Linked DNA regions of Pigmentiphaga sp. H8. The protein of the gene in region 2 interacts with the protein of the main gene of each other region in a pairwise test. Links are inferred from orthologs where the notes say so. Each region holds a gene or a part of one and is shown on either strand. Other genes may lie near its edges. The genes, in order: recJ and EGT29_RS01020.

Region 1 (3,311 bases), 3.0 Mb from region 2 along the record:
CTGCGAACGGTCGTTCTGGCACTGCACGACGATGCCCGTGGGGATGTGGGTCATCCGTACCGCGGAGTCGGTCTTGTTGATGTGCTGGCCGCCCGCGCCGGAGGCGCGGAAGGTGTCCACGCGGATGTCGGCGGGGTTGACGTCGACCTCGAAGGAGTCGTCGACTTCCGGATACACGAACACGCTGGCGAACGAGGTGTGGCGGCCGCCGGACGAATCGAAGGGGCTCTTGCGCACCAGGCGGTGCACGCCGGTCTCGGTGCGCAGGTAGCCGAAGGCGTATTCGCCCTCGATCTTGATGGTGGCGGACTTGATGCCGGCCACTTCGCCCTCGGACTCTTCCATCAGCTCGGCCTTGAACCCCTTGCGCTCGGCGTACTTCAGGTACTGCCGCAGCAGCATGGAAGCCCAGTCCTGCGCCTCGGTGCCGCCGGCGCCGGCCTGGATGTCCAGGAAGCAGTTCAGCGGGTCGGCAGGATTGGCGAACATGCGGCGGAATTCCAGTCCGCCCACTTTTTCCTCGATTCCCGAGGCATCGCCGACGATGGACTCCAGCGTGGCGTCGTCGTTGTCGGCGGCGGCCATCTCGAACAGCTCGGTGGCGTCGCGCAGGCCGGTGTCGATCTCGTTGATGGTCAGGACGATCGTTTCCAGCGCTTTCTTCTCGCGGCCCAGGTCCTGGGCGTGCTTGGGATCGTTCCAGACGTCGGGGTTTTCCAGCTCGGCGTTTACGACCTGCAGGCGTTCATCTTTGACATCGTAGTCAAAGATACCTCCGTAGATCCTGGGTGCGAGCAGCCAGGTCCTGCAGTTGGGCTTCGAGTTGGTTGAGGCGTTCTGCTTCCATGCTGAATTCCAGGTGATTTTTCGCGTAACCCGCTATTTTAACGTAGGCCGGGCATTCGCCGGCGGGCCGCGCGCGGGATTCAGCGCGCCGCGTCCTGCCCGTGCTCGATCACCAGTTGGACGGACACCATGCCGTTCCAGTTGTTCAGCGCCAGGCGGTAGGCCAGGTCCACGGCGGGCGGCAGGGCGTCGGCATGGCCGAACCAGATCGCGTCGAAGCGCTGGCTGCCGCGTTCCAGCGCCAGCTTCAGGTGTTTCTCGCCCACTACTCGCTGGTTGCGGACGACGAAGGCGTCGACGAACACGGGAGCCGGGAACCCGGATCCCCAGACCTGCTGGTCCAGCAGGGTGGCGACCTCGGCGTTGGCGTAGTCGGTCTCCAGCGAACCGTCGGTTTCCAGCGCCGGTTCGAAGCGGCTGCGGCCCGTCAGTTCGCGCACGGCGGCGTCGAAGGCCGGTGCGAAGGCGGCGAAATCCGCCTCGTGCAGGGTCAGGCCGGCGGCCATGGCGTGGCCGCCGAACTTGCGGATCAGGCTGGGGTAGCGCTTGGAGACCAGATCCAGCGCGTCGCGCAGGTGCACGTCGGGCACGGAGCGGCCCGAACCGCGCAGTTCGCCGTCGCCGGCCGGCGCGAAGGCCAGGGTCGGGCACCAGAAGCGGTCCTTCAGGCGCGAGGCCACCAGGCCCACCACGCCCTGGTGCCACGAGGCGTCGAACACGCACAGGCTGGCGGCCGAGGCCGCGGGCAGCGCGTCCAGCGAGGCCAGGGCCTGATCGCGCATGCCGGCCTCGATCTCGCGGCGTTCGCGGTTCATGGTGTCGAGTTCGCGCGCCAGCTTCAGGGCCTCGTCCTCGTCGTCGGTGACCAGGCAGCGTATGCCCAGGCTCATGTCGGCCAGTCGGCCGGCGGCGTTGATGCGCGGACCCAGGGCGAAGCCCAGGTCGAAGGTGCTGGCCTCGCGGGCCTGGCGGCCGCTGACCGAGAACAGCGCACGCAGGCCGGGCTGCATGCGGCCGGCGCGTATGCGTTTCAGGCCCTGCGCCACCAGCAGGCGGTTGTTGGCATCCAGCCGGACGACGTCGGCCACGGTGCCCAGGGCCACGAGGTCGGTCAGGGCGTCCAGCCTGGGGCCGCTGTCGCCACCGAAGGCGCCGCGCTGGCGCAGCTCGGCCCGCAGCGCCAGCAACAGATAGAAGATGACGCCGACGCCCGCCAGGTGCTTGGACGGGAAGCCGCAGCCGGGCTGGTTGGGGTTGACGATGGCCAGGGCCTCGGGCAGGACGTCGCCGGGCAGGTGATGGTCGGTGATCACGACCTGCATGCCGGCCTCGCGCGCCGCCGCCACGCCGTCCAGACTGGCGATGCCGTTGTCGACGGTGATCAGGATGTCGGGCTTGCCGGCCGGATGGGCGCAGGCCAGGTCGACCACCGCCGGCGACAGACCGTAGCCGGTCTCGAAGCGGTTGGGCACCAGGAAGTCCACCACGGCGCCCATGGCGCGCAGGCCGCGCAGGCCCACGGCGCAGGCGGTGGCGCCATCGCAGTCGTAGTCGGCCACGATCAGCAGCCGCTTGCGCGCGGCGATGGCGTCGGCCAGCAGCGCGGCCGCGCGGCCGGCGTGGGTCAGCAGCGAAGGGGCCAGCATGGCCTGCCAGTCGGGCGCCGTTTCCTGCGGCGCGGCCACGCCGCGCGCCGCCCACAGGCGGGCCAGGAGGGGATGGATGCCGGCCAGTTCCAGGCGGCGCCGGGCCGCCGGATCGGGTTGACGGGTCAGGATTCTTGGGGCAACCACCAGCGTTTCCAGTCGTGTCGGGGGGTGGGCAGCCAGCGCAGCAGGGCGGGCCGCCGTTCCAGGTTCAGGGTGACCAGCCGTTCGCGGGCCGGCAGCACCAGGGTCAGTTGTCGCAGGGTGCCGGCGCGCAGGGCCGCGTCGGCCGGGGCGAACCAGTCGCGATCCAGCCGGGCGGCGGCGTCCAGCCAGGTGCGCCAGTCGTCGGTGCGCTCGGGCAGGGCCAGGTCGTCCAGCTCCACCAGCGCGCCGGGCCGGATCGCCGCGGCCGCATCGACGGGGCGCAGCCAGGGCAGGCCGTCGCGTTCGGCCAGCGCGCGCAGCCAGGGCGCGTTGCCGGCCACCAGCGAGGGCCGGCCGGCGGGCCAGTCCGGCCGCCACGGCGCGGCACCGCCGTACAGCCACAAGGCGTTGACCGGGACGAGCCCCCGCGCTTCGCGGTCGGCGTTCACCGGCGTCTCGTGCCAGTGCATCTGGATTTCGTTGACCAACTTGCGCCAGGGCCGGGCCTCGGGCGTGCGCGGCCACCAGGCATCCAGCGCGGCGCCCGTCACGGCGTCCGGCGTGCCGGTGTGCCGGGCGACGCCTTCGGGCAGGTCCAGGCGCCAGCGGCGCGGGCCGATGCCGCGGGCCGCCGCGCCATGCGCGTCCAGCGCGGGCTGGGCCGCGGCCAGC
Region 2 (3,504 bases):
GTCGGCGTGATGCGCTCGTCGATGACCAGGCCGTAGTCATAGTTGAGTTCGTCGCCGCGGTCGATGGGATGCTGCGAGACGATGAAGACGCGGCCATCGTCCGTTTCCTCGGCTTCGCAGTTGGGCTCGCAGGCATGGTTGATCCAGCGTGCGTCGTTGCCCTGGCTGCCGCCGTCGATCACCTTGCCGCTTTCCAACGCGAAGAAGAAGGTGTGGTAAGGATCCTCGGGATTGACCGGATGGCGGCGGTCGGCCTCGGCCGCGCTGATGCGTTCGCCCGAGTATTCGATGACGCGGGTGCCGGCCGGGATCTTGCGAGCCGCGAACACGCCGGTCCCGTGCACCCGCGAGCGGCGCACGACGTACCAGGGCTTGCCGCCGGGGCCGGGATCGACGTCCACGCGATCCTCGGCGGGCTGCTCGGCAACAGGAGACTTGCGCGCCCGTGAGGGCGTTTTCTTCTTGGTCATTGGGCTGTGGCTCAGCTGGAGGTCTTCGCGGCCGCCTTCCTGGCGGCTTTTTTCGCGGGGGCTTTCTTGGCGGCGGTCTTGCGCGCCGGGGACTTCTTGGCCGCCGCCTTCTTGGCGGGGGCCTTCTTCGCCGGCGCCGTGGCGGCTTCGTCCTGGCCGGCGGTTTTCTTCGCCGCCGTCTTGCGCGCCGCCGGCGCGTCCTCGCCTGCCTTGCCGCCCTTGGCGGGGCGGGGCTCGAACTCGAAGCCTATCTTGCCATCGGGCTGCCGCACCAGGAAGGCCTTGAACTTGCGATTGGTACGGCTGGAAACGAAGTTCTGCAGCAGGTCGGTGCGTCCTTCGGCCAGCAGCTTGCCCATCTGCTCGGCCGTGATCTCCTGCTGCAGGATGACTTTCCCGGAACGGAAGTCGCACGAACGCTGCGGCCCGACCGACTTCTCGCACACGAAGCTCATGCCGTGCTCGAACACGTTCGAGCCGCATTTCGGGCACGGACCCACCGGCGTCTGGCCGGAGAAGTCCACGGCCTCGGAGGATTCCTCGTCGGCCTGGCCGAAGTCGAACTCCAGCTTGTAGTCGTCGGTGATCCGCAGGATGGCCGAGAACGGCCGGCCCATCTTGCTGATGAAGCCGTTCAGCGGGCCGATCTCGCGCTTGGCCAGCAGTTCCTCGACTTCCTGCTGCTCGAAGGTGCGCCCGCCGGGGTGCTTGCTGATCGAGAAATCGCAGGCGGTGCAGGCGTAGCGCCGGTAGTTCTCCTTGACCACGGCGCCGCATTTCGGGCAGGGCGTGGTCAGGGTGGCGTAGTCGCCCGGCACCGTGTCGCGGTCGTATTCCTTCGCGCGCTTGACGATGACCTGGGTCATCTGCGCGATCTCGCGCATGAAGGCCTCGCGCGCCAGTTGGCCCTGCTCGATCTGCGACAGCTTGTGTTCCCATTCGCCGGTCAGCTCGGGCGAGGTCAGCTCGTCCACGTCCAGGCCCGACAGCAGCGTCATCAATTGGCGCGCCTTGGCGGTGGGCACCAGGTCGCGGCCCTCGCGGCGCAGGTAGACCTCGTTGATCAGCCCTTCGATGATGCCCGCGCGCGTGGCTGGCGTGCCCAGGCCGCGCGCCGACATGGCCTCGCGCAGCTCTTCGTCGTCGACCAGCTTGCCCGCGCCTTCCATGGCCGACAGCAGCGTCGCTTCCGTGTAGCGGGCGGGCGGCTTGGTGACCAGGCCCACGGCCTCGATTTCCTCGGTGCGCACCTGTTCGCCGGAGGCGACCGGCACCAGGTTGGCGTCCTCGCCCTGCGCATCGCGGCCGTAGACGGCCATCCAGCCCGGGTTGACCAGGACCTTGCCCTCGGTCTTGAACTTGTGGCCGGCGACCTCGGTGATCCGGGTCGTGACCAGGAACTCGGCCGCGGGGAAGAACACCGCCAGGAATCGCTTGACCACGAGGTCGTACAGCTTGGCCTCGGCCTCGCTCAACTCGCGCGGCGCCTGCAGCGTCGGGATGATGGCGAAGTGGTCCGACACCTTCTTGTTGTCGAACACGCGGCGGTTGGGCTTGACCCAGCCGCTGTCCAGTATCTTCAAGGCGAACGGCGCGTAGCCGGGCCGGTTGGCGGCCAGCGTCTGCATGGTCTGGCGCACCGTGCCCAGGTAGTCCTCGGGCAGGTAGCGCGAGTCGGTACGGGGGTAGGTCAACGCCTTGTGGCGTTCGTACAGAGTCTGGGCCAGCGCCAGCGTGGTCTTGGCCGAGAAGCCGAAGCGCGAGTTGGCCTCGCGCTGCAGCGTGGTCAGGTCATACAGCAGCCCGGACAATTGGGTGGACGGCTTGGATTCCTCGGTGACCGAGCCCGTGCGGTCGCGGCAGGCCGCCACGACCGATTCGGCGGCCGCCTTGCTCCACAGGCGCGATTCGCGCTTCTCGGGGTCCTGCGGGTCCTTGACGTGCTTGGGATCGAACCAGCGGCCCTCGTACAGGCCGGCGGCGGCGACGAACTGCGCGCGCACCTCCCAGTAGTCGCGCGGCACGAACTGGCGGATGCGCTCCTCGCGCTCGGACACGATGGCGAGCGTGGGCGTCTGCACCCGGCCCACCGTGGTCTTGAAGAAGCCGCCGTCCTTGCTGTTGAAGGCCGTCATGGCGCGCGTGCCGTTGATGCCCACCAGCCAGTCGGCCTCGGCGCGCGAGCGCGCCGCGGCTTCCAGCGGCTGCAGCGCGGTGTCCGAACGCAGGTCGGCGAAGGCGTCGCGGATGGCCTGCTGGGTCATCGATTGCAGCCACAGGCGCTGGATGGGTTTGTTGGTCTTCGCGTACTGGGCGATGTAGCGGAAGATCAGCTCGCCCTCGCGCCCCGCGTCGCAGGCGTTGATCAGCGCGTCCACGTCCTTGCGCTTGATCAGCCGCACCAGCAGGCGCAGGCGTTCCTCCGACCGCTTGTCGGCCGGCCCCAGTTCGAACTCGGGCGGAATCACCGGCAGATGGGTGAAGCTCCACTTGCCCTTGACCGGATCGTTGGGCGCCACGAGGGTGAGCAGGTGCCCGACGCTGGACGAAAGCACGTAGTCGTCGCTTTCGAAATAATCGCCTTCGCGCTTGAACCCGCCCAGCGCGCGGGAAATGTCCAGCGCGACCGAAGGTTTCTCGGCGATGATCAGAGTTTTGCCCATTGACTTCCAGTTGACGGAGCCGACGCGAACAAATAGTGCGTCAAAGCGCCGGATGATACGGGGGGATTTTTAAGCAATGCAAGTCGGGCCTGTGCCAACCCAGCCAAAAAACACCGGCTCCGCCCTCCGAAGCACCCCGGATTAAGACTTGTTTCCATTGAAAACAACCCCCGGCCCCGTTGGGGGACTGCCGCGTAGCGGCTGGGGGCCCACCATACTGGGCGCGCGTAAGCGTAGGGGGTAATACAGGGGGCTTAATGCAGCTGCCGGGCGCTGCCGTCTTCCAGCAGTTCTTCCAGGATCAGGTTGTCGATTTCGGTTTCCTGGCTCCACAGCACCATCAGGACGATGATCTTGAGCTTGTCCAGGGG

The links.
Region 1: the proteins of EGT29_RS01020 (region 2) and recJ interact in binary tests that used the Escherichia coli proteins (3 or more experiments, as listed by UniProt). The link is inferred for Pigmentiphaga sp. H8 from one-to-one orthologs.

The regions. Positions count from the first base shown.
Region 1 is NZ_CP033966.1:3,161,765-3,165,075, reverse strand. The notes cover bases 284-3,282. They hold recJ (single-stranded-DNA-specific exonuclease RecJ), read right to left. Parts: upstream 2,640-3,282; coding sequence 927-2,639; downstream 284-926. Other genes in these bases: EGT29_RS15005 (hypothetical protein), read right to left, coding at 2,618-3,282. Outside these bases: more of EGT29_RS15005, read right to left, coding at 3,283-3,311. UniProt on the Escherichia coli protein: Single-stranded-DNA-specific exonuclease.
Region 2 is NZ_CP033966.1:207,396-210,899, forward strand. What follows is about bases 282-3,473. They hold EGT29_RS01020 (DNA topoisomerase III), read right to left. Parts: upstream 3,134-3,473; coding sequence 482-3,133; downstream 282-481. Other genes in these bases: EGT29_RS01015 (SET domain-containing protein), read right to left, coding at 282-470; EGT29_RS01025 (DUF494 family protein), read right to left, coding at 3,388-3,473. In the rest of the region: more of EGT29_RS01015, read right to left, coding at 1-281; more of EGT29_RS01025, read right to left, coding at 3,474-3,504.